2 regions of the Marinomonas sp. 5E14-1 genome follow, and region 1 is predicted to be linked to the other one. Evidence: riboswitches for the same ligand, from Rfam matches in the RefSeq annotation. Region 1 holds a riboswitch; the other holds the start of a gene.
The links. A riboswitch is a leader RNA that binds a small molecule or an ion and turns the genes downstream of it on or off. The one in region 1 is predicted to bind FMN.
Positions count from the first base shown of each region.

Region 1 (12,456 bases):
CTGGTGAACAGGAAACTTGCGCGTTTGATGATGTGGTTTCATACATCAACAGCAAATTATAATGTGATTTAACAGAGTGTCGCTTTGTGAATCGGCGACGCCTTGAATGAGGAAGTAGATGTGTCTGAATTAAAGACTGAAGAAGAACAAATTGAAGCCTTTAAAGCATGGTGGAAGAAAAACGGTGTTATGCTAATTGCCGCTGTTGCTGTTATTGCAGGTGGTTATTTTGGTTTTCAGGCTTGGAAAAACAACCAAGCGAATTACACAAGTGAAGCATCGGCTCTATATCAGAATTTGGTGCAAGCAGCCGCTGACTTAAGTGATGAAGACAATAAGCAAACTGTTACTTTTATTGCTAAACAGCTTACTGAAGATTACGGTGACACTGGTTACGCTTCATTTGGTCAGTTGTTTTTGGCGCGAGTAGCGGTTGAAAATGGTCAATATGATGAAGCGATCGCTGCATTAGATCATGCGATTGCTAGCACAGATGATGCTTCTTTTATTGCGATTGTACATCTCCGTGCAGCTCGTCTACTGCTTCAGAAAGAAGATTACACAGGTGCTATGGCGAGAGCAGAAAAAGTATCGGAAGAAGAATTTGTTGTTCAACAACAAGAACTTATTGGAGATATTTACTTGGCTCAAGACAAGCGTGATGATGCTCGAATTGCTTATGAAAAAGCAAGCGAAGCATTGTCTGCAGGTGTAAATCATCCTTTGCTTGATATTAAACTTCAGGACTTGGTGAAAGGCTAAATATGAATAAGTCTCTTTTGTTTGCCCTTCTATTTGCTGTGTTAGTGATTCAAGGTTGCTCTAATGCTCGCCCAGCATTAGAAAAGCTCCCTAAAATGGAAAATAAAGTTGGTTTCAAAAAAACTTGGCGAAAAGGTGTTGATGGTAACTTCGGTGAGTCTAGCGAACGCTTTAATCTTGTTGCTGAAGATGGCTCATTATACTTCGCAACAGATGAAGGAAGTCTTTATGAGTTAGGGCAAGAAAAGGGAAACAAAATACGCGTTATTCCTACGGAATACACACCAAGTGCTGGTGTTACACGTAATGGAGATATTTTGTATTTTGGTACTTACGATGCTCAATTAGTCGCTATTTCTCTAGAAAGCCGCTCTGTATTATGGGAAAAGAAACTAAGTTCAGAAGTGTTGTCGGAAGTAGCTTATGCAGCTGGAAAACTTGCGGTACAAACTTCGGATGGCTGGTTAAGCGTTTTAGACGCTGGGACAGGTGATATACTCTGGCGCGCTAAAGAAGATTTGCCGCCCTTAACTGTGCGTGGTACAAGTGCTCCTATTATTGAGGAAGGTAAAGTAATCGCTGGCTTTGCTGATGGTAAGTTAAACGCCTATTCTTTACAGAGTGGTGTCTTGATTTGGTCTTATGAAGTTGGTAAACCTGAAGGCCGTTATGAAATTGAGCGATTGAGCGACTTAGATGGCCGTTTAGTTGTAAAAGATGGTGTTGTTTATGCTATTGCTTATAATGGCACGTTAGCGGCTTTATCTATTGATACTGGTCGTCCTTTATGGCAAAGAAGTATTGCTAGCTCTGTAGGCCTTGCTTTGAAAGATGAGCTACTTGCTGTCGTCGATATGAAAAGTAATGTTTTTCTTTTAAACGCCAAAAATGGTTCAGAAATTTGGGAAAACACAACACTTCTCGACCGAGACTTAATTTCTCCAGAATTTTATCGTGACTATGTTGCTGTAATGGATCGAGCTGGTTATGTGCACTTGCTTGACGTAACAATTGGTGACGTTATTGCATACAAATTAGCAGATGATGACGTTCCACCAGGTAGTCGTATGGTAGCAGATGGTGAACTGTTATTTATTCTTACGCCGGATTCTAATGTGACGGCGCTGAGCTATTGAGATTGTTTTAATCTTTTTTAGCGATTTTTTAAGAGGCTACCATTCCAAAAGGGATGGTGGCCACTTTGTATTTTTATAGGTAAAAAAATGATTCCAGTAATTGCATTGGTAGGTAGACCCAATGTTGGCAAATCTACGCTTTTTAATCAATTAACTCGATCTCGTGACGCCTTGGTAGCTGATTACCCAGGGCTTACGAGAGACCGTAAGTATGGTGACGGGAAGATTGGAGAGCACGAGTTTATTGTTATTGATACTGGTGGTATCAGTGGTGATGAGCAAGGTATTGATGAAAAAATGGCGCGTCAGTCATTGCTAGCCATTGAAGAAGCCGATGCCGTTTTATTCTTAGTTGATGGACGACATGGTTTGAACCCTGCAGATGAAATGATTGCAAATCATTTACGTCGATCTAATAAGCCAGTTTCGCTAGTGGTTAACAAAACCGACGGTATTAATGAAGATATTGCCTTGGCTGACTTTTATTCGTTAGGTCTTGGTGAGCTACACCCAATTGCTGCCTCTCATGGTAAGGGTGTTCATATCCTGATTGATAAGGTTATGTTGCCATTTGCTGAAAAAGTTGCAGAAGCAAAAAAACAGATTAATCTAGAGTCTCGTGGTATTCGCATCGGTGTGGTTGGACGACCAAATGTAGGTAAATCTACTTTGGTGAATCGCATGCTGGGTGAAGACCGTGTTGTTGTGTATGACATGCCAGGTACAACTCGTGACAGTGTTTACATTCCTTATGTACGCCATGATCAAGAGTACACTTTAATTGATACGGCGGGCGTACGTCGTCGTAAACATGTTAAAGAAGCCGTTGAAAAATTCTCGATTGTTAAAACGCTTCAAGCCATTCAAGATGCCAATGTTGTTATTGTGGTTATTGATTCCCATGAAGACTTGGTTGAACAAGATTTGCATATGATCGGCTATGTATTGGATGCTGGCCGAGGTGTGATTCTGGCGATTAATAAATGGGATGGCTTACAAAAAGATGAACGTGAACACATTAAGAGTGAAGTTGAACGTCGTTTAGGTTTTGTTCCTTATGCAAAAGTACATTACATCTCAGCTTTGCACGGAACGGGTGTTGGTGACTTGTATGACACAATTCAAAGTACTTACGAGTCTTGCTATTCTAAGTGGTCGACTAACCGCTTAACACGCATATTGGAAGATTCGGTTTCTGAGCATCAGCCGCCAATGGTAAATGGTCGTCGAATCAAACTAAGATACGCGCACCAAGGTGGATCTAACCCACCACGTATTGTTGTTCATGGTAATCAGACGAATTCATTACCTGGCAGTTATAAGCGTTATCTCGAAAATAAATTTAGAACCGTACTGAATATAACAGGTACGCCTATTATTTTTGAGTTTAAGTCTTCTGAAAACCCCTTTGCCCCGAAGAAATAGCATTTCTTTTTGCAATTAGGTTCATGATACTAAGTCCCTGAGCACTTTCTATAATGAAAGTTCTTGGGGATTTTTTTTATGTTGAATATCATCACTTTCATATCTTAAATAAGGGTAAGGAATAGCGGTATTGCAATGTTTGACACTTTGAGAAGATGTAGGATTGTTTCAGGATAAAGACAGTAACAATCATGTTATTACGCCGTGCGGTGTCGTATTTTTTGTACCCTTTCAATAGAATCTTAGCTTCATTAGTTGAGGTTTTTTATGTTTATTCTCCGCAGTCTTTTTTATCTTTTTGGTATTGCTGGTATTGCTCAGCTTGTTTCTTTAGAGGGCTATCGTGCATTGGCTCTTGCTCAATACAGTGAACACTCATTGACAGAATACATGCAAGACGTGATGGCGCTTCTGAGCTGTATCTTGTTTTTCTATGCGTCACGCTTAGACGATAAGCTTCATATTGTGTCTGTGCTTCTTGCGGCTTTGTTAGGCATGATGTTTGTCCGTGAATCAGATGCTTTATTAGATCAATATGTCTTTGATGGTGCTTGGCAGGTGATTGTTTTATTGATTCTTGCCTGTGTGGTTACTTTCTTGCGAGGTAAGCTTTCTAAGGCTTATGCTTCGTTAACTGAATATTCGTTGCAGGCGAGCGCGGGGGTTTTTCTGGCAGGTTTTGTTACTTTATTAGCTTTTTCAAGATTAATGGGGCGTTCATCTTTTTGGCAATCCGTAATGGGTGATTCCTATATACGAGTTGTCAAAAATATAGTGGAAGAGGGGATTGAGACCTTTGGATATAGTTTGGTTTTAATATCAGCTGTTGAGCTTGTGTTGGCTTGTTTGAAGCGCAAAAAATACTCACTTGCGGCTACGCCCCGTTTCTTTTCACCAGAGCAAAAAAATACTTCATGCTGCTAAAGCATGAAGTATTTTTATTCCATTAAGTGCTTATTTAACGGGATTTGATTTTTGGTTTACGGCGTTTAGTTGTATTGCCCTTTGTCGGCGTACCTGATGCTTTACCTGTTGCCGCTGTTGTATTGTTATTTCTTTTTGCTCGTGCTTTTTCGTTAGCAGCATTTTTCGCCATTGTTGGGCGATTAGACATATGAGAAGCGCCTGTTGTTTGTCCCGGTTTGGCGTTTTTAGGACGACGAGGTGTTTGAATATCTTTATCTGCTGATGGTACCAACTTATTAGCACCATTACCGATTAAGTCTGCACGTCCCATGTGAATGAGAGTATTACGCAGATCCTTCCAATTATTTGCATCGTGATAACGTAAGAAGCCTTTTTGCACCGTGCGCTGTTTTGCGTCCTTCGGTGTATAAACATTTTCACTCTTGTAAGTTACCGGCTTAAGTGGGTTTTTTCCGGAATGATACATAGCGGTCGCAAGAGACATAGGCGATGGGTAGAAGGTTTGAACCTGATCTGGTTTAAAATCATTTGTTTTTAACCAAAGAGCAAGGTTCATCATATCCGTATCTGAGCTGCCTGGATGAGCCGCAATGAAATAAGGGATCAAATGTTGCTTTTTACCCGCTTCTTTAGAGTACTTATCAAACATGCGTTTAAAGCGGTCGTATGTTCCCATTCCCGGTTTCATCATTTTTGATAATGTGTCGGTTTCTGAATGCTCAGGCGCGATTTTTAGTAAACCGCCCACATGATGCGTCACCAATTCACGAACGTATTCAGGGTCTTCTACCGCAAGGTCGTAGCGTAAGCCTGAGGCAATAGACACGGTATGAATGCCTTCAACGGCACGTGTTTTACGATACAAGTCTGTTGTCGGGCTGTGGTCGGTATTTAAATTCGAGCAAATCGTTGGGTAGACACAGGATAGCTTACGGCAAGACGCTTGAACCTCGTCGTCGTTACAGTTCAAGGTGTACATGTTTGACGTTGGGCCACCAAGGTCTGAAATATGGCCAGTGAACCCCGGTACTTTGGCTTTTATGTCTTCAATTTCGTTTAAGATGGATTCGTGAGAGCGGGATTGAATCACGCGGCCTTCGTGTTCTGTGATAGAGCAAAAAGTACAACCACCGAAACAACCACGCATAATATTGATCGATGTTTTGATCATGTCATAAGCGGGAATTCGCGCTTTCTTATATTTAGGGTGTGGAACGCGCGCATAGGGAAAATCAAACACGCCATCCATTTCTGGTGTTTCCAATGGAATAGGTGGCGGATTTACCCAAATTTCTTTTTTACCGTGTTTCTGAATCAAGGCACGTGCATTATGTGGGTTAGATTCAAGGTGCAAAATACGCGATGTATGAGCGTATAAAACAGGGTCTTTAGAGACTTTTTCAAAAGAAGGCAGACGAATATAAGTTTTTTCTGGGTCAAGTTTTTGCCCGCGACGTAAAGGCGCAGGAATGACTCGAATCGGCATTACATCCGATTCTTCCTCTTTGGTTTGGCACTTGCCTTCAGGAATGTATTCGTAAGGGCTGTAAATTTGGTCCACTTTGCCCGGCCAATCCACTCGTGTTGAATCGATCTCTGTAAAACCGCCCGGTGGCGTATCACGAACAATGGTTGTGCCACGAATGCTGGTTAACTCATTCATGGTTTTGCCCATGGCGATTTCATGAGTGACGTCGATAATAGCGCGTTCGGCGTTACCGTAAAGCAAGATGTCTGCAGTGGAATCAATCAACACTGAGCGTCGAACTTCGTTGCTCCAGTAATCGTATTGGGCGATACGGCGTAAGCTGGCTTCGATGCCTCCGATCATAACCGGCACATCTTGAAACGCCTCTTTACAGCGTTGAGAATACACTATGACGGCACGATCTGGGCGTTTACCACCTGCACCATAAGGCGTGTAAGCATCGTCGTTTCGGACTTTTAAGTCGGCTGTGTAGCGATTGATCATGGAATCCATATTTCCAGCGGTGACGCCAAAATACAAATTCGGTCGACCAAGACGCATAAAATCGTCAGTGTTACGCCAATCTGGCTGATCAATAATCCCGACGCGATAGCCTTGTGCTTCCAATAAACGACCTAATACCGCCATGCCGAAGCTTGGGTGATCCACATAAGCGTCGCCTGTAACGATAATAACGTCACAACTGTCCCAGCCAAGCGCGTCCATTTCTTCACGTGTAGTAGGAAGGAAAGGTGAAACACCGTAGCACTCAGCCCAATACAGTGGGTAAGAAAAAAGTTGCTTGGCGGTTTTATGTCGTTTAATCATCATTCGCTCTTGGTATCGGCACAGCAATCACATTATAAGTAATCGTTATGGGAATACAGGGTTAAATCGCTAAAAAATTGTGGCGCATTATCCCAGAAAAAGACCTTTGTAGACAGGCTTAATATAAATACCTGTTTGGCAGTCATATCGTGGTCTGTTTTATTCGTTTTTAAGTGGGATGTGCCACGCACTTTCTTCAAAAAAAGTATAGCCTTGCTCTGTGTATCTTGGGTTTGTCTGCGCTAAATCTTCACAAGCAATCTTTTGAATTTGGTTTCCCCATAAGCTTTTCACTTCAGAGTCTTCAAGAGAAAAGGGCGGTGTGTTTTTATCGCCGTCATATCTTAAGGAAATTACTAATACAAACGCATGTGGGGATAAGCGAGCGACAGTATGTTCGACATAATTTACTCGCTTTGAACTTGGCATGGCAACCATTGCTGCTCGGTCGTAACAGGCGTCAAATCCGCTTTCTTTGAAGCGAAAAAAATCGCCTTCGATGATACGTAACGGGAGTTCTTTGACTGTGTATATTTTTAGCTCGTCTTCTTGATGTGTCTCATAGGTAAAATCGTTGTCACCAAGGAATTGAATCACCGCGAGAGACGACAGTTCCACCCCAGTTACGTGGTAACCTTGTTCAGCCAACCAAATCAAATCGTTTGATTTCCCACATAAAGGCACAAGCACGCGGCTGTTTTTAGGTAACGCCGGCCAGAACTCAATCAGTTTTGAATCAACGCCTTCTTGATGAAAGCCAATGCGGCCTGTTTGCCATCGATCTAACCAAAAGTCATTAGTAATCACGGTAACCTCATATAAGAAAATAGGTGATGAAGTAAAGGGCCTTTTGATAAGACTCATCCCAGTATAGACTTAGACAATATTTTTAAGCCATTTTCTGGCTATTTTTACATATCAATTACTTCATTTTAAGTGTGGTTTTATTATGTCTTTAGACAATGCGCCAGCCCATGTTCAATTGGCTGTGGATCTTATTGAATTGCTTGAAATAAATAACGTAGACAATGCTGTTGCTGTTAAAGCATTGGAATTGGTTTTGGCTGATTGTAAGGTAAAGTTAGAGGTAGAAGTGCAAAAATGAAGAGGGAGAGAGGAATCGACCATATTACATAAAATATGGTCGATTGGTTTTATCTTGGATTAGATTTTAAATGTAGCAGCTTTTACTTCATATTCTTTAATAACCTTATAGATCTCCTCGCTACTCTTAGCAAGGTTAATCATATTTTCAGCGAGCAACTGAATGTCTTGAGCATTTTCATTAATGGACTCACTAATAGCGGTCATAACATGGTCTTGTTCAAGCGTTTCTTTTGCAATGTCTTGGCTGATTTCTGCAACTTCACTAACACTTTTCGCTCTTTCGGAAAGTCCTTGAGAAATTTCATGCGTGTGCTCAACGCTGATTGATGTTCTTTCTTTACTGGACTCCATTGAGTTAACAGTCTTATCAACACTTGTATTGAGATTGGCTAATACTTTTTCTATCTCATCTGTTGATTCACTAGAGCGTTGGGCTAATGTTCTTACTTCATCAGCTACAACAGCAAATCCTCGGCCAGTTTCACCTGCGCGTGCAGCTTCAATAGCCGCATTTAAAGCGAGTAGGTTGGTTTGCTCGGAAATACTTCTAATAGACTGCAGAAGCTGAGTGATGGCCTCAACATCCTCTGTTAGCATCTGTAAAGAATCAGAGCTCGATGTTGTGTCCTTTGCTAGTAGTTTCATGTCTTCCATAATGGTTAAGGCATGTTTACTGTCTTTAATTGTGTCTTGTTCTAAAGTGTGGACAATATCTGAAGAGTTTGTGGTGTTTTCAGTAACTACTTTCATAGACTGAGCCACTTGCTCAGAAGCTGCTGCCACTTCTTGAGAGCGGTGCTTGCTAGACTCGACACTTGTGCTAGCTTCCTTGCTGATTTCATGAATTTTGTTACTTGTATTTACTAAAACCCTAGCAATTTCTTGATAGTCTGCGAATAAACTAGAAAGCTTTTCTAGTAGACTATTTAATGAAACTTCAGCAGGAGACTTAGCGTCTTTTATGCGAATAGATAAGTCATTATTGCTTGATATTTTTTCAACGGCAGAGGCAATGTTGATATTAGCAGAGGACTCTTTTCTCATTAAGTAGGCCATGTAGCAAAGAACGCCAGCTTCGGCAATGGCGAATACACAGTGGACGATCATAAGCCCCATATTGTGATGGCCAGAAAATAGCATAATTGGCATATCACCAATATGAACGCCTGCCATCTGAACATACATGAAACCAATATGATAAACAGCCGTTGTGAGAAGGGCTGCGATAATTGGTTGCCATTTTTGATAAATTAGGAAAACCACCATAGAAGCAAAAATATGGAAATGCATTTCAACTAATCCTAATTGACTCTGGATTAATGAAGAGGACACCAGCATCATTAATATGCCAGCTATGATGGAAAAAGTGAGCGTTCCTTTGAATAAGCTATAAGCCGCTTGAGTGGCGACAACTAAAAGACCTGATGCGACTAATGTAAAGGAAAAAAGCTTTTCTCCAATTAAACCACTCGATAATAAAACAAGGGTTTGAGCCATTAAGATTTTATAAATGAATAGGTCATTTTTTAATGTCCGACTTTGGCTTTTCATCTGCTTTTTTACCTCTTGAGAATTTGTTTATTCCTAGAATATGAGTGTTTCTTTCTTTAGTTTTTGCGAGAGAACCTATTTTAATCGCTATATATTTTACCTTTAAAAGAGCATTTGTTTTGTGTTTTTTTGAAACGATCATTGGAGTTAAGGGGACTTTTAGGAAAATCAAAAAAACGAATGGGCTTTAAAGGCATGTAAAAGTCTAGAGTTTATTCGTATTGCGGTAAATCAACTAAAGGCACCTCCAAACCAACTACTCACTTTGCCGCGTTTGGCTTGGCTCGCATTTTCGGGGAATTCGTTTTGTGTTGAGTGTGCTACCACAGTAAATTTAAAACAGTTCAGCCTGAGAGTCTTGCCTGGCAGCATATATTAGGGCAAGGCGCCTCTGGCGTTATTTCTCAAGCGGCTTGGAAAAAATGTTTATGCTTTTCCTGAGTCTGTGGCGGTTAAAGTCTTTAAAGGTGAAGTCACCAGCGACGGTTACTCAGAAGACGAGCTGGATGCTTGTTTTGCCGTGGAAGATGACAATAGTTTAGTCAAACCTTTGGCTAAAATTGCCGAGCCAAATTGTTCGGCTTTAGTAATGGAGCGTATTTCAGAAGACTACACAAACCTTGATCAACCACTGAGCTTTGTTACTTGCGCGCGAGACACTTTGATCTATTGGTTGAGCACTTTCAAAACAAAAAAGTGAATCACGGTGATTTATACACGCACAACGCTGTAATAAACCAAAGTGAGCTCCTACTTTTCAGCGACTTTGGTGCCGCTTCTAAATATGAAAATCTTACGGAAGCGCAACAACAAGGCATCGAAACAAATCGAGCAACAGGCCGTGAGACTTTTATAGTCGACATGCTTAGTTTGTGTCACGAAAGAGACAAAGGAGGTGAAGCTTATCAGGCATTGAAAGAAAGAGTGCTTGAATGAAGATAAAACGATCAGCGTAAAAACAGTATCATTTTAAACCTTCCTCCTTAAGCTTAAAGAGGAAGGAACTAGACTCAATTTTTACAAGTGAAAGCCCTTAAAGCAGAGCTTTGGCTTTCTCCGTTAATTGAATCGCTTGATCGCATGCATTAGCAAGTTCGGCTCCTTTCTTCACAAAATGACGACTAAAGTAATCTTTGTGTTCATCATGCTCATGAAAGTTATGAGGTGTTAAAACAGCGGTTAAAACTGGCACTTCAGTTTCTAACTGTACTTGCATAAGTGCATTACAAACTGTTTGCGCAACGAAGTCGTGACGATAAATACCGCCATCTACCACTAATGCGCTGGCTGCAATAGCAGCATATTGGTCGCTTTTTGCCAATAGCTTTGCTTGTAGGGGAATTTCATAAGCACCGGGTAAAGGAATGACATCAATAAGTGATGCATCGTATCCGCGAGAAATTAACTCATCTTTGAAACTGTTAACGCAATTTAATACGATCTCTTCATGCCAAGCTGCATGCAGTATCGCAATACGTTTTGTTGCTGGTGTGAAATCAATGTGATTCGTTGAGCTCTGATTCATTTTAAAATCCTATAAATATAAGGTGAATCAGGGCGAACGGGCAGGCAAAAACACCATATAAATGGCATACCTTACTACAGCGACGTAAGAATACGACTCTGTTATAGGTTTTGTCTGACACGCTCTCTATCATCCGGACTATAACCGTCGGCTCTGGAGTCTCACCAGATCTGCTGACCCTTTAAACTATTGAAATATCAATGATGTAAAGGCGCTCGCGGGCTTAGATATTACATTTACATGTTATCTTCACCGCCGGTGGGGAGTTTCACCCCGCCCCGAGAACGAAATCGGAATTTTCCGATGGGCTGAATATACTTTTATTTGTTGCATTATGTCAAAGTAAGATAAGGAGTAAATGTGATGGAATTTAGGAAACATTTGGACTGAAAGTTAAAACAGCAACAAAAAGTTACTTATTCCTACTTATAGAGTACACATTTCAAAAGTATCGTCGATATAAGATAGATAAAGCAGCCATTCATGCTTAAATGCACTATATGGGACAAAGGGTTAATGCAAGTAAGGAGTTCTACATTATGATGTCTTTTATCTTATTTTTACGCAGCACATTGATTGCTTCTATGCTGTTTTTTGTGGTGGCTTGTTCTTCCGTTAATAACGAGAAGGTTATTGAGGAAGAAATTTATGAGATTGAGGATGTGGTGCAAACAAACGCTGCTGTTTATTCCTGCGATGATCAGTTGCTGAATGTTTACTTTCATGGTGAGCAAGCAGAATTAATATGGGAAAACAAAACTCACTTATTGAATCATGCTGTGAGTGCGTCAGGATCTTCTTTCCTAGGAGAGTCTTTGTCCTTTGTCATTCAAAATGAAAAAGCAGTGTTAAGCACAAAAAGCGTAAAAGAGATTCAATGTCGTTTGTTGCAGGTTGATTCTTAATCGGCTTTTACCTGAACATCTCTCACTTAAAATTCCAGCCTTTTCATCTCGTTAAACGTCCAATCCGTGTACAATATCGCCATTCGCGCAGGTTGCGCTTTGTTATATGTAGAGAATGAATGAGCAAGTTATTTGTAATGGGCATGGGACCCGGTGATTTAGGTTTGGTTGCGCCGAATGCAACCAAAGCATTAACCGCCTGTAGTGACTGGGTCGCTTATGGTTACTATTTAGAGTTACTGGGTGAGTTAAGTGACGGCAAAACCTTCCATGATTTGCCGTTAGGCGAAGAAATCGGTCGAGCGCGTTTGGCACTTACGCTTGCGGCACAAGGTAAAAATACGGCGCTGATCTCCAGTGGCGATATTGGCATTTATGCTATGGCGACCTTGGTGTTTGAATTATTAGACTTGCAGCTTCAAGGCAAAGAAAATCACCCAGAGTGGCTCGATGTCGAGATTGAAGTGATTCCGGGTATTTCCGCGATGCAAGCGGGCGCAAGCCGAGTCGGCGCGATGTTGGGCCACGACTTCTGTACGATCTCTTTATCGGACTTATTAACCCCTTGGGAAACCATAGACAAACGCCTTCATGCTTGTGGCATGGGCGATTTTGTTGTGTCTTTTTATAATCCTGTTTCTAAAAAACGCGATTGGCAATTGAATCACGCCCGTGATGTCTTATTGCAATATCGTCCTGCAAGCACGCCTGTGATGATTGGCCGTCAATTAACCAGACCAGAAGAAGACATTAGGTTTACGACACTGGGAGAATTAGACGCCAAAGACGTGGACATGTTTACCATGGTAAGTGTGGGGAATT
Region 1 covers NZ_JBDXMW010000001.1:315,333-327,788, reverse strand. The annotation lists gene hisS (histidine--tRNA ligase) at 1-62, shown strand, start outside; gene ABFY09_RS01510 (tetratricopeptide repeat protein) at 121-762, shown strand; gene bamB (outer membrane protein assembly factor BamB) at 765-1,898, shown strand; gene der (ribosome biogenesis GTPase Der) at 1,986-3,323, shown strand; gene ABFY09_RS01495 (hypothetical protein) at 3,591-4,247, shown strand; gene ABFY09_RS01490 (YgiQ family radical SAM protein) at 4,282-6,546, opposite strand; gene ABFY09_RS01485 (thiopurine S-methyltransferase) at 6,706-7,353, opposite strand; gene ABFY09_RS01480 (DUF2496 domain-containing protein) at 7,496-7,651, shown strand; gene ABFY09_RS01475 (methyl-accepting chemotaxis protein) at 7,711-9,204, opposite strand; gene ABFY09_RS01470 (hypothetical protein) at 9,650-9,904, shown strand; gene ABFY09_RS01465 (hypothetical protein) at 9,901-10,140, shown strand; gene ABFY09_RS01460 (6,7-dimethyl-8-ribityllumazine synthase) at 10,238-10,729, opposite strand; FMN riboswitch at 10,847-11,019, opposite strand; gene ABFY09_RS01455 (MliC family protein) at 11,269-11,634, shown strand; gene cobJ (precorrin-3B C(17)-methyltransferase) at 11,754-12,456, shown strand, end outside.

Region 2 (12,456 bases), on a different contig from region 1:
TAATCAGAGTCATCACCAAAAAGGCGCCGAATAACATAATGCCACCTGACAAATACAACCCTAAATCATAATTTCCTAACCAAGAGGTGAGTGCGCCAGTTAACGTCGGGGCAATAATCTGAGCAGATCCATAAGCTAAAGTCATTTTGCCCATAAACTTAGCGGGATTAGAAGGGTAAAAATGCCCCGCCATCGTTAAAACAAGACTCACGCAAGCAACAAAAGTAGCACCAAATAAAATCGCACCAATACCAACAACAAAGAAATTTTCACTGATACCTGGTAATACAATACCAATGATTTGAAGAACATAAGCCAGCAGTAACGTTCTTAAATACCCCCATCGACGAGCCAACAAATCCGAAATCAGTACAGCAGGTGTTGCCGCTAAGCCCAATAAAATGAAAATTTGTTGTCCGCGCCCTTCCAAAACAGAAAAGCCCTCGACAATATCAACAATAAAAGTCGCGCTAACCACATACCCATAACCAGCGCAAAAATAGGCCATCATAAAAATCCATGCAAAAGCCTTAGTCGGCGGTTGATCCACCACTTCTTTCACACTGTGATGTACTATGATCTTGGCTGGATCCGGCATCCAAACCCAAGCGGGAATCGCAAATACGATCCCCATCAAGGCAAGGTATAACCATTGATCTTGCCACCCAACAGACCAAGCCAGTAGTAGTTCAACTAACAACGCTGCTAAAAAAATACCCAAACCAATACCAGAAAAATGGATCCCCAGCTCACCTCTTTTTCCTTGGCTTACTAACCATTTTAGAATCAATCCAGAAGCGAGAACAAAACCGGCTGACGTACATATTCCAGAGAAATAGCGGAGGATTGACCATAGATAAATATCGGTTGTGAATGCCATACCGGCGGTTGTTAGAATCGCCATCAATAGATACAAGCGATAGAGGGTAAATTTGTGATTCAGGTTACTCAAATTAGCAACAATCAGGACGCCTGTTAAATAGCCTGCATAATTCACCGTCGCTAACCAGCCACCTGTGATTTCATTTAATCCTGCATCAGACTGCATAATAGGTAATAAAGAGGTATAGGAAAAACGGGCAACCCCCGCCGTTAATATCAAGCTGCATATACCAGCAATATAGACTTTCATTCTATTAAGATTTGTTTGCATGACATGGCCCGACGAAAAGAAAAAAGCAGTATAAAAGCTTTAAATATTCTAAAAAATAGAATAATTTTGAACATACATTTCAATATTAAAGAAACATAATTGTATGGAAATTATTAGTCTTAAAACATTCACCGCCATTGTTGACGAAGGCGGGATAAAAGGTGCTTCTGAAGCGCTTCATACCGTACCTTCTAATATTTCTATGCGGATCCAAAAGCTAGAAGATGAATTAGACGTAAAGCTATTTACGCTAACAGGCCGAAAGCTTGAGCTCACTTCTGTAGGGGCATTACTGTATGACTATGCGAAACAGATTACCCAGTTAGAGTATCACGCTCGTACTGTCATTTTAGAAAACAAAGGTCTTCATGAACTCAAAATCGGAACCACTGAAACCTTTGCAGCAGTGCATTTACCTTATGTTTTAAAAAAACTCAAAAAAACCAGACCTCATACAAAACCCAAAATAGTCACCGCAACCACCGCTGAACTCATTACCGCAGTGCACAACAATAAGGTCGATTGTGCTTTTGTTGGCAGTAAAGTTTTATATGACAATTTGCTCTGCTATCCCATTATTGAAGAAGATCTCATTTTAGTTGAGCCATTGAATTTACCATATAACCCCGTACTCATCGTCCGAGAGATGGGGTGTGGGTATCGAGAAGCGGCTTTAAATTGGCAAAGTCAGGTGGGTAAAACACAAGAAGAAAGGATGACAATGAGCAGTGTTGAAGGTGTCTTAGGCTGCGTTGCAGCAGGGCTTGGTTATACCGTGATAGGCGCAGGCATGGTCAAAAACAGCCGATATGAATCCTTACTATCAACGCAACCAGCGAACGAAAAACAGCCTATTTTCAATATTTCCCTTATTTGCCAAAAAAACAATCCATTAGTTAAGGATATAGAAGTCATTGCTGGCTCGTTTAAAACGGAATAATTTATATAAAGCCGTCCTCTATAACCTTTTCTAGAGGGGAGGAAGGCGATCATACATAAAGGGTTGTTTGATTATGCCTGTTATCTTGAGAGTGATGTGGTTGCCCTGAAACGGCTTAAATCGTATGGCGGAAACGTTGTGCAAGCTAAGTTGATGAAAAACCGACTTATCTGTATGAGCCGATTTTAGGGCGTTTCTTGGCTTTTTTGTAACACGTTTTTTGCCCGAGTATTACGCAGTCGACGAATAGAGTCGAACACCAGCATAGTCAAAGCAGCCCAAATTAAAATAAAGGTAATCAGCTTATCGATACTTAATGGTTCGCTATATAAAAACACCGCCAAAATAAACATGCCGGTTGGGCCAATATATTGAAAAAAGCCGAGCGTAACCATGCTGACGCGGTTCGCCGCCGCAGCAAAACACATGAGTGGGATCATGGTAACTGGGCCTGCCGCGAAAAGTAATAAATTGGTGGTCGTGCTGTTGTCGAAAATGTTCACAGAGGAAGAGTTCGTCAACATCAAATAAATGAGCGAGAAAGGTAAAAGGATTCCTGTTTCAACCGCCATACCAGTAAAACTATCCACTGCGACTTTTTTACGTACTAAGCCATAAAAGCCAAAACTGATGGCGAGAGATAAGGCAACCCAAGGCAAAGAGCCGAACTTGATCACCTCAAATGCTACTGCTCCAAAACATAATAGAACCGCGACCTTACGGACTCTATCTAGTTTGTCTTTGAAAAAGATCACACCCAATAAAATACTAATGAGCGGATTAATGTAGTAACCCAAGCTGGCGCTGAGCATTTGGTCGTTTTGTACGGCCCAAATAAATGTTCCCCAGTTGATTGCAATCAGCACAGTAGAAACTGCCATGGCCATTAAGGTTTTTGGCGACTGGATCACGGCTTTAAGTGCTTTGCCGTAACCTAGTATTAGAATCAAGACTAAGACAATAAGGCAAGACCAGATAATACGATGTGAAAGGATCTCCGTTGCGGGAAGAAACGACATTTCTTTAAAGTAAATGGGCGTAATCGCCCACAGAACAAATGCGCTTAACGCGTAAAAAACGCCACTTCTTGAAGATGTTTGCACGTAAGTTCCTTTTCATTCAGAGAATCTTAATGAGAGGACGGAAGTGTATAGCAATTTCTAGTTAAGATGCAGTATAAAATGGCTTTCTCGTGACTGAGTATATTGCCTAAAAACGAGGATGGGTTTAGAGTTAACCCATTACTTTTTACATTAATCGAACTTCGGGGCGGGGTGAAATTCCCCACCGGCGGTAATTTAATAAGTGCACTTCTGTGGTGTTCTATTAAAAAGCCCGCGAGCGCTTAGATTTAATTTCTATTAAAACTAAGGTCAGCAGATCTGGTGAGACTCCAGAGCCGACGGTTACAGTCCGGATGATAGAAGATCGACCAAGCAACAAAGAATCATTTCTCTTAGCGAGAGATGGTTATTTTTGTTGGCGCTTTCTACGCGTTTTTTCTTACATGCTTTGGCTATGTAGGAGTCTTGGTATATTCCTCATCACCCCTGTGCATCTTACTGATTTGGAGATACCAAGATGGCAGGAACATTCTTTATCATGATCGCGTGCTTTACATGGGCACTGGATACATTGATTCGCTATCCGCTGCTTAACGCGGGATATTCAACGATACAAATCGTACTCGTTGAACACATCACATTAGTTTTGATACTAAGCCCAATTCTATGGCGCTATCGCCACCTTTACCGCCATATGTCTAGAAACAGTGCTTTGTGTCTCTTTTTTATTGGTGGCGTAGGCTCTGCGATTGGTACTTTGGCATTCACCGCCGCTTTTCAATATTTAAACCCAACGGTCGTGATCCTGTTACAAAAACTACAACCCATTGTGGCGATCTTATTAGCTTACTGGTTCTTAAAAGAGCGTATTGAAGGCCAGTTCTTACGCTGGGCGGCTGTTATTTTATTAGGCAGCTTTGTGATGATGTGGCCAGATTTACGCACTTTAGGCGAAGCTCAATGGCATTACTCAAGTGATGTTGAGAGTGTGATCAAAGGATACGGCTTTACCTTGATGGCTGTGATGGCTTGGGGAGCAGCGACCGTGTGTGGGAAGTACTTATCTCATCAAGACATGCCTGCTAATGCCATTTTATCCGGTCGCTTTGTGGCGGGTTTGCTCGTTTTATTGCCATTGGCTATTTTTCAGTGGGATGGCCTAGTTGCCATGCAGCCTATAGATCTAGGTTTGGCGGTTACCATGGCATTATTGAGTGGTTTGATTGGCATGTGGTTTTACTATAAAGGTTTACGAACCGTGCCTGCACAGATGGCAACATTAGCTGAGTTATCCTTTCCTGTTTTTGCCGCGGCGATTAATTGGTTCTTCCTAGATATGGGGCTAACAACGTATCAAATTGTTGGTGGCGCTATGTTGATTTTAGGAAACATAGGACTTCGTCTGAAAGAGTTGAGAAACAATGAATTGAGCACAGCGGCTCACTAATCATAAATAAGAAGCAGCGCTTTTCTGGCGCTGTTTCTATGTATCTTGCTTTAAGTTAGAAAAGTAGAAAAAACCTCCCCTAAAGTAAGTGGTTTTGTTTAGAATACCGCCTTAATTTTGTCTATTTGATCAAGTTTTCCAAACTGTGATTTTTATTAAGGACGCTCAATGGCGAACCATACTGCTGCGACTTCTCAAGACGCATTGAAAACACAATTTATCCCCGTCATATTTCTCTGGATTGCTGGCGTATTTACCGCCATGCAATTTGCCAAATTCTCTATTTCTTATGATGCTTTGCTACAACATTACCAAACAGGCGCAACATTAACTGGCGCGGCGTTATCGGTTGTTGGTGTGGCAGGTTTGGTGTTTGGCGTGTTTGGCGGCATGATTGCTAGCCGCGTTGGCTACCTTAAAGTATTGATGGGCGCTTTATTTTTAGGCGGAGCTTTGTCTTTTATCCAAGCGACATTACCGCCTTTTGAATTGATCTTTATGACGCGCATCTTAGAAGGTTTCTCTCAACTGGGCGTGGTCGTTTCGGCACCCACTTTAATTGCCAAGTTAAGTTCAGATAAACATCGATCTTTGACTATGGGGTTATGGGGAACATTTTTTGGTGTGGCTTTTGCGGTAAGTGGCGGCATAGGAAAATGGACATTAGACAACTATGGTATGCGTGAACTGTTTTTTGGTCATGGCGTGCTGATTTCCATCATGGGTTTTGTCTTATTTGTATTATTACGCAAGAACCCTGTGTTAGATATTGCTCCAGCAAGTCCTACTCAAAGCAGTTTTCTGCGTCAGATGATGAATGTCTACCGTAATCCAAGGGCGCTTTTGCCAAGCATGGTGTTTCTTTTTTATACCTGTATGTTGGTTTCTCTCCTGACGTATATTCCACGATTAGTAAATGATTCAACGATTCAAGCGTTGATGCTGGTGGTTCTTCCATTGGTCAGCACTAGCGGCACTTTTATTGCTGGTGCACTGGCGCAATATATTATGAAACCCCAGCGTGTCGCCATGATGGCGTATTCGACTGTGGCTATATGTGGACTCACTTTATTGTTTATCCATCAGGAGCCACTTTGGTTTGCGTTTGTTGTTGGTGTGCTTATTTTATTCGTTGGTATGATTCCTGGCGCATCGTTGGCTTTGATCCCTGTATTAGCGAGAAATCCAACGGAACAAGCGCAGGGTTATGGGCTTATTGCTCAGTTTGGTAACCTTGGCGCGACGATAGGGCCGCCAGCTTTTGCGACCCTCGTTACTCTATTTGGCGTGAATGGTGTGGTGTCTTTGGTGCTCAGCATCTGCTGTTTAGGATTATTAGCCTGCTTTTTTGTGTTCCGTCTGATTGCCTCTTCTAAAACGATTTAACAGACAAAATCGACCTCATTAGTCATATAAAATGGATGAATTGTGGCTTTTGAGCGTTTTTCCCAGAAATATTTACTAAACATGTAACATTATTCTTTTTTTGGCGTCTAATATTTACAACATCAGTAGCATAACGTGTTGATTTGCTCTGGAATGATTTTTATTGGAGTCTTGCATGAAGAAAATTGGGTTATTGGTCATTATTGCGGCACTTGCTGTCGTATTTTTTTATTTTGATTTGCATAAGCTACTAACCTTAGATGGTTTGAAGTCAGGTTTAGACACATTTGAAGCATGGCGAGCTGAAAGCCCTCTTTTAATAGGTGGCGCATTCTTAATCTTATATGTAATTGTGACGGCCTTATCTTTACCTGGCGCCGCGATTATGACATTAGCCGCTGGTGCTCTATTTGGTTTAGGTTGGGGCTTATTAATCGTTTCTTTCGCCAGTAGTATTGGTGCAACTTTAGCCTTTCTTGTTTCTCGTTACTTACTTCAGGACACGGTGCAAAAACGCTTTGGTGATCGCTTAAAGGCGTTTAACGAAGGCATCGAAAAAGAAGGTGCATTCTACTTATTCACACTTCGCCTTGTTCCTATTTTCCCTTTCTTCTTGATTAACCTATTAATGGGCTTAACAACCATTCGTGCTTTTACATTCTACTGGGCGAGCCAGCTAGGCATGTTGGCAGGTACTTTTGTGTACGTTAATGCAGGTACGCAGCTTGGTCAGTTAGACAGCTTGTCAGGCATTTTATCTCCTCCATTGCTGCTTTCTTTTGTTTTACTTGGGGTGTTTCCTTTGATTGCTAAAAAATTGATTAACTTGATTAAAGCGCGTCGTGTTTATGCGGGTTATACAAAACCAAAAACATTTGATCGTAACTTGATTGTTATTGGTGGCGGTGCTGGTGGCTTAGTGAGTGCTTACATTGCGGCTGCGGTAAAAGCGAAAGTAACGTTAATTGAAGCTCATAAAATGGGTGGTGATTGCCTTAACTATGGTTGTGTACCAAGTAAAGCGATTATAAAAAGCGCCAAAATTGCCCAGCAAATGCGCAATGCTGAAAATTACGGTTTAGAAAGTAGCGAGCCAACATTCTCCTTCAAGAAAGTCATGGCACGTGTGCATGATGTAGTAAGTAAAGTAGAACCACATGACAGCGTTGAGCGTTATACAAGCTTAGGTGTGGATGTTGTACAAGGTTATGCGAAGCTGATCGACCCTTGGACAGTTGAAATTCAACTGAATGAAGGCGGAACGAAACGCATGACGGCTCGCAGTATTGTATTGGCGACAGGTGCTCGTCCATTCGTACCACCATTACCTGGCCTAGACGATGTGGGTTATTACACGAGTGATACGCTTTGGGAAGAATTCGCAAAATTTGATGAGCCACCAAAACGTCTTGTTGTATTAGGCGGTGGCCCAATCGGTTCTGAGTTGGCCCAAAGCTTTGCACGCCTAGGTTCGAACGTAACACAAGTAGAACGTGGCGAACGCATCATGATTCGTGAAGATCAAGAAGTTTCTGAACTTGTGCAGAAAAGTATGAGAGCCGATGGTGTGAACATCTTAACGTCTCATAATGCCGTGCGTTGTGAGAAAGAAGGCGATGTGAAACGTTTGATCGTTGAAAAAGCCGGCGTAGAAAGTGTCATTGAATTTGATGCCTTGCTTTGTGCTGTTGGTCGTCAAGCGCGCCTTGAAGGTTATGGTTTGGAAAATCTGGGCATCGAAACGGATCGTAATATCGTGACGAATGATTACCTTGAAACGCTTTATCCGAATATCTATGCAGCGGGTGATGTGGCTGGCCCTTATCAGTTTACTCATGTTGCCGCTCATCAGGCTTGGTACACAGCGGTGAATGCTTTATTTGGTACCTTTAAAAAATTCCGTGCGGATTATCGTGTTATTCCTTGGGCAACTTTTGTTGACCCTGAAGTGGCGCGTGTAGGTTTAAGCGAGCAAGAAGCCAAAGAGCAAGGTATTGCGTATGAAATGGTGCGCTATGAGTTTGATGAGCTTGATCGTGCCATCGCAGAAAGCGCAACAAAAGGCTTTGTGAAAGTCTTAACCGTTCCGGGTAAAGACAAAATCTTAGGTGTCACGATTGTCGGTGAACATTCAGGAGACTTGTTAGCGGAATTCGTATTAGCCATGAAACATGGTCTAGGTCTGAACAAAATCCTAGGTACGATTCACACTTATCCAACGTGGGCGGAATCGAACAAGTACGCGGCAGGTGAGTGGAAGCGAGCACACACTCCAGAACGTATTCTGAGCTGGTTAGAGAAATATCATACATGGCGTCGAGGTTAATTCCATGAAAAACTGGTTGATTACTTTATTCACGATTATTGGATTGCAAAGTGCTGTGGTCAACGCGGAAAACGCGTTTGATCACACTTCATGGAACGACTTATTACAGCAAAATGTACATCTCTTGAATGGCGGACAAGCCAGCCAAGTGGATTATCAAGGTTTTGCAGGCGACAGAGCGTCTTTGAAAAGCTACTTAGACAGTTTGGCTAATGTGAGCCAAACAAAATTTGATAGTTGGCCTAAAGATGATCAACTGGCTTTCTTGATCAACGCATATAATGCGTGGACGGTGGAATTTATTCTAACGAAATGGCCAGATTTGGATTCCATTAAAGATTTAGGCAGTTTATTTAGCTCGCCTTGGAGTAAAAAGATTGTCACCCTGTTGGGTGAGAAGCGCTCTCTAGATAATGTAGAACATACCTTGATTCGCGGCTCAGATCGCTACAATGACCCGCGTATTCATTTTGTGGTTAATTGTGCGAGCATTGGCTGCCCAGCATTGGCAAATCAAGCTTTCCAAGGGAATAACTTAGACAGCTTGTTAGAAGCGCAAACAGAGCTCTTCTTAGCGGATCGTAGCCGTAATCGCTTGAATGGCGACAAGGTAGAATTGTCTTCTATCTTCAAATGGTACCGAGAAGACTTTGAAAAAGGTTGGAAAGGTTATGATTCACTAGAAGCTTTTTTAGTGACGTACTCTGAGAGCTTGGCATTAACGACAGACGCTGTAGCACAACTGAATGCTAAGAACTTAGATATTTCGTTCTTAGATTATGATTGGGACTTGAATAAAAAGCCTTAATCTTGAAGGATATAGATGAAAGAGCTCGCACAGGTTGCGGGCTTTTTTTGTGATAGTAAAAGGTGGATTTCGTATAGAATGCACATCATCACCCTTCTCTAATATTGATCAATGAGCTTTTTTTATGAGTCCAAATGGTATTCCTAACGCAGTCAAAAGCTATTTAAATGGCTACAGTGTTCACATTCAGGAGCAAGTAGTGGCGCTTTTAGAGGCAGGAAAAACCAAAGAGTGGTTAACTAAAAAGTATCCTCAAGCTCATAATCTAAGTGGTACAAAAGGGCTTTATGATTTCGCAATGGAGATAAAAAACGACTTCATGCGCAGTTCGCCACCGATCAGTAAAGTGATTTACGACGATAAAATCCACGTTATTAATAATGCGCTGGGTCTACACACCTTTGTTTCAAGAAAGCAGGGAAGTAAGTTAAAAGCGAAGAATGAAATTCGTGTTGCGAGTTTATTTAGAAATCTACCAGAGCCTTTGCTCAGAATGATTCTGGTGCATGAATTGGCGCATTTGAAAGAGAAAGAACACAACAAAGCTTTTTATAAGCTTTGTTGTTATATGGAGCCAGATTACCATCAGCTTGAATTCGATCTGCGGGTTTACCTCACACACCGAGATCAATATGGTGATATTTGGACTTAGGCTTTCGTCTCTTTAGATTTTGCCGAATGGAGCGCCTATGCTTGTCGAGGTAATTTTCTTGGTAAGGTAGTTTAATAAAACACCGTACAAAGGAATAAACAAACCTAAGCTAACGATCAATTTGAAAGCGAAATCAGCAAGCGCAATTTCTTGCCAATGTTGTGCCATGAATGGATCAGGACTTTGATAAAAGGCGATACCAAAGAAGGCCAATGTGTCCAAACCATTGCCTAACAGAGTGGAAGCGGCTGGCGCAATCCACCATTTTTTTAGCTGGCGTAGTCTATTAAAAACTTTAATATCAAGTACTTGGCCTAATAAGTAAGCCAGTATGCTGGCAATGGCAATACGACCAACAAAGCTATTGTAAGTCGCTAATCCTGCAAAGCCTTGATAAGCTCCTTCCGCAAAGATAACCGACAAAATATAAGACACAGCCAAAGAAGGAATCATCACTATGAAAATGATTTTTCGAGCAAGCGTTGCACCGAAAACTCGAACCGTGAGATCCGTTGCTAAAAAGATAAATGGAAAAGAAAAAGCACCCCAAGTGGTATGAAAACCAGTGACTGTGAAGGGGATTTGAACCAGATAATTACTGGATGCAATGATCAGTAAATGAAACATCGCAAGATAACGCAAAGCAATGCTCTGCTGATGAGGTGTAAACGTACTCATAATGTGACCTTTTTCGTTAGATTGGGGTGAGGGAACCCAAATGGTTTTTTATGTTTTGACCTAGTAGTCAAAGACGGGCGCGATTATACATAACCAGCAAAAGAATTCAATTTTTGTATAAAAGCTGATCAGCACCCTAGCTATAAACAACCAATACACTTATTACCTGAATTTTGGAATAAGCATTATCACACTTAGAGATTCAGAGCAGAATTAAGCATTTTTCACTCGAGAAATTTGATTCTCAACATCTAATAAATGCCCTGTTTTCAACCAAACTTTAGCACCATTTTTACCAGCTTTCATTTTGACCGAGCTGTTAATTGGTGTGCGTAACCAACTATTTTTGACAAGTGTATCTTCTTGCTCATTCAATGAACCTTCCAAAACAAGTAGTTCAGCACCAGCTTTTGCCTCAATTACCATCTCCGCATCTGCTTCAAAATGCAATAAACTCACTTCCTCAAAACTATCTTTGTATAAAGGAGTTACACATACGCCATCAAATTCTTTATGTGATACACATCCTATAGAGTTTGTTTGGATCCTTATGTGCGTTCTATCTGTAGGCTGATACTGCCATAATTTAACAAATATGATACAACCTTTTTCAGAGCCTGGCTTATGTTTCGATTGCGGTGGGTTTCTAATATAAGAGCCTGCAGGAAAGTCACCATGCTCATCTTGAAAAACACCATCAAGTACAAAAAACTCTTCACCACCAGTATGAACATGTGGGGAAAATATGCTTCCAGGAGCATAACGTACAATGGTCGTTGCTCGCGCAACTTCATCACCCACTCTATCAAGTGCTCTTCTATCAACACCTTTCATTGGCGACTTGACCCATTCAAGTGAATCGCTATGAACCACAACACGTTTACTAAAATCTGCAGCAATTTTCATATCAACACCTTCTTTTATTTCTTACTTCATTCACTACATAAAATACTGATCTTTATAAAGTGAAATTGTTCATTCATATTTTATGAAAACCTTTTAACACCTTATTTTAGAAAGCAAAAGGCCGATTTATATCGACCTTTTGCTTCTTTGTATTGGTCATTATGTCATGTGGAAAAAGCAAAGCTTGTTGCCATCAAGGTCATAAACATAGGAACCATAGAAGAAATCAAAACGTTGGCCTGGTGCACCGGCATCAGTCGCACCCAATTCAATTGCTTTATTATAAAGCGCTTGCGCACCTTCAATTGAACCACCAGGGATTGCTGTCATTTGACCATTACCACAACTTTGTGAGCCTTCATCTGCAGGAGTACAAACCGCTAGCATGGCACCACCGGCCTCAGTTCCATAGAACTTGATACGATCCATTTCCATCAATCTTTTTCCGCCAACTAGCTCAAGTAGAGAGTCATAGAAAGAAACAGCTTTGTCTAAGTCTTTTGAGCCAATAGTAGTATATCCAATCATTGTTAGTACCTTCACATCATAAGTTAAATTGTTAGCCACCCCCTGAATAGAAAACTCTATTGCTTTATGGGAGCGTCTCATTCGAACAATTGAATTATTAACTACCTACCGAACGGTAGTCAATTGTTTTTTTATAACAATCTCAAACTTATAAAACATTTGTTTTTAAATCATTGATAAATAAGGTTTTTTTTATTTTGTGTTTTTCTCTTACTCTTTTTTTAGTATGAAAAATCAAAAAAAATGAAAATGAAGTCATAAAATAGTCGATATAACTTTAAGGATTGACAATATATTGAATAACAAAATAGTATAACTACCGATTGGTAGGCAGGCTTTTTTAGTTAGCCTATATTATTCACTTTATAGGAAAGAAAATGTCATGACATACAAAACCGAAAAGACCAAATTGCACTTTATAAAAAGCGAATCTGTAAATACTCCTACTATTAACTACTCCGGCTATGATGAATTACAAGAATACAGTGATGATTATGGCTTTCAAAATGTGGATGTTATCAACGCTAGAACCATATCAAATGGCTCTTTTAACTTAGACAATCAGGGT
Region 2 covers NZ_JBDXMW010000005.1:196,781-209,236, reverse strand. The annotation lists gene ABFY09_RS06600 (YbfB/YjiJ family MFS transporter) at 1-1,153, opposite strand, end outside; gene ABFY09_RS06595 (LysR family transcriptional regulator) at 1,257-2,093, shown strand; gene rarD (EamA family transporter RarD) at 2,279-3,196, opposite strand; FMN riboswitch at 3,350-3,526, shown strand; gene ABFY09_RS06585 (DMT family transporter) at 3,675-4,604, shown strand; gene ABFY09_RS06580 (MFS transporter) at 4,773-5,990, shown strand; gene ABFY09_RS06575 (FAD-dependent oxidoreductase) at 6,166-8,316, shown strand; gene ABFY09_RS06570 (DUF547 domain-containing protein) at 8,321-9,124, shown strand; gene ABFY09_RS06565 (M48 family metallopeptidase) at 9,249-9,776, shown strand; gene ABFY09_RS06560 (7-cyano-7-deazaguanine/7-aminomethyl-7-deazaguanine transporter) at 9,789-10,454, opposite strand; gene ABFY09_RS06555 (cupin domain-containing protein) at 10,668-11,360, opposite strand; gene ABFY09_RS06550 (VOC family protein) at 11,520-11,888, opposite strand; gene ABFY09_RS06545 (CmcJ/NvfI family oxidoreductase) at 12,271-12,456, shown strand, end outside.
Region 2: linked by a shared signal. The riboswitch ahead of ABFY09_RS06585 (DMT family transporter) and the one ahead of ABFY09_RS01460 (6,7-dimethyl-8-ribityllumazine synthase) in region 1 are both predicted to bind FMN.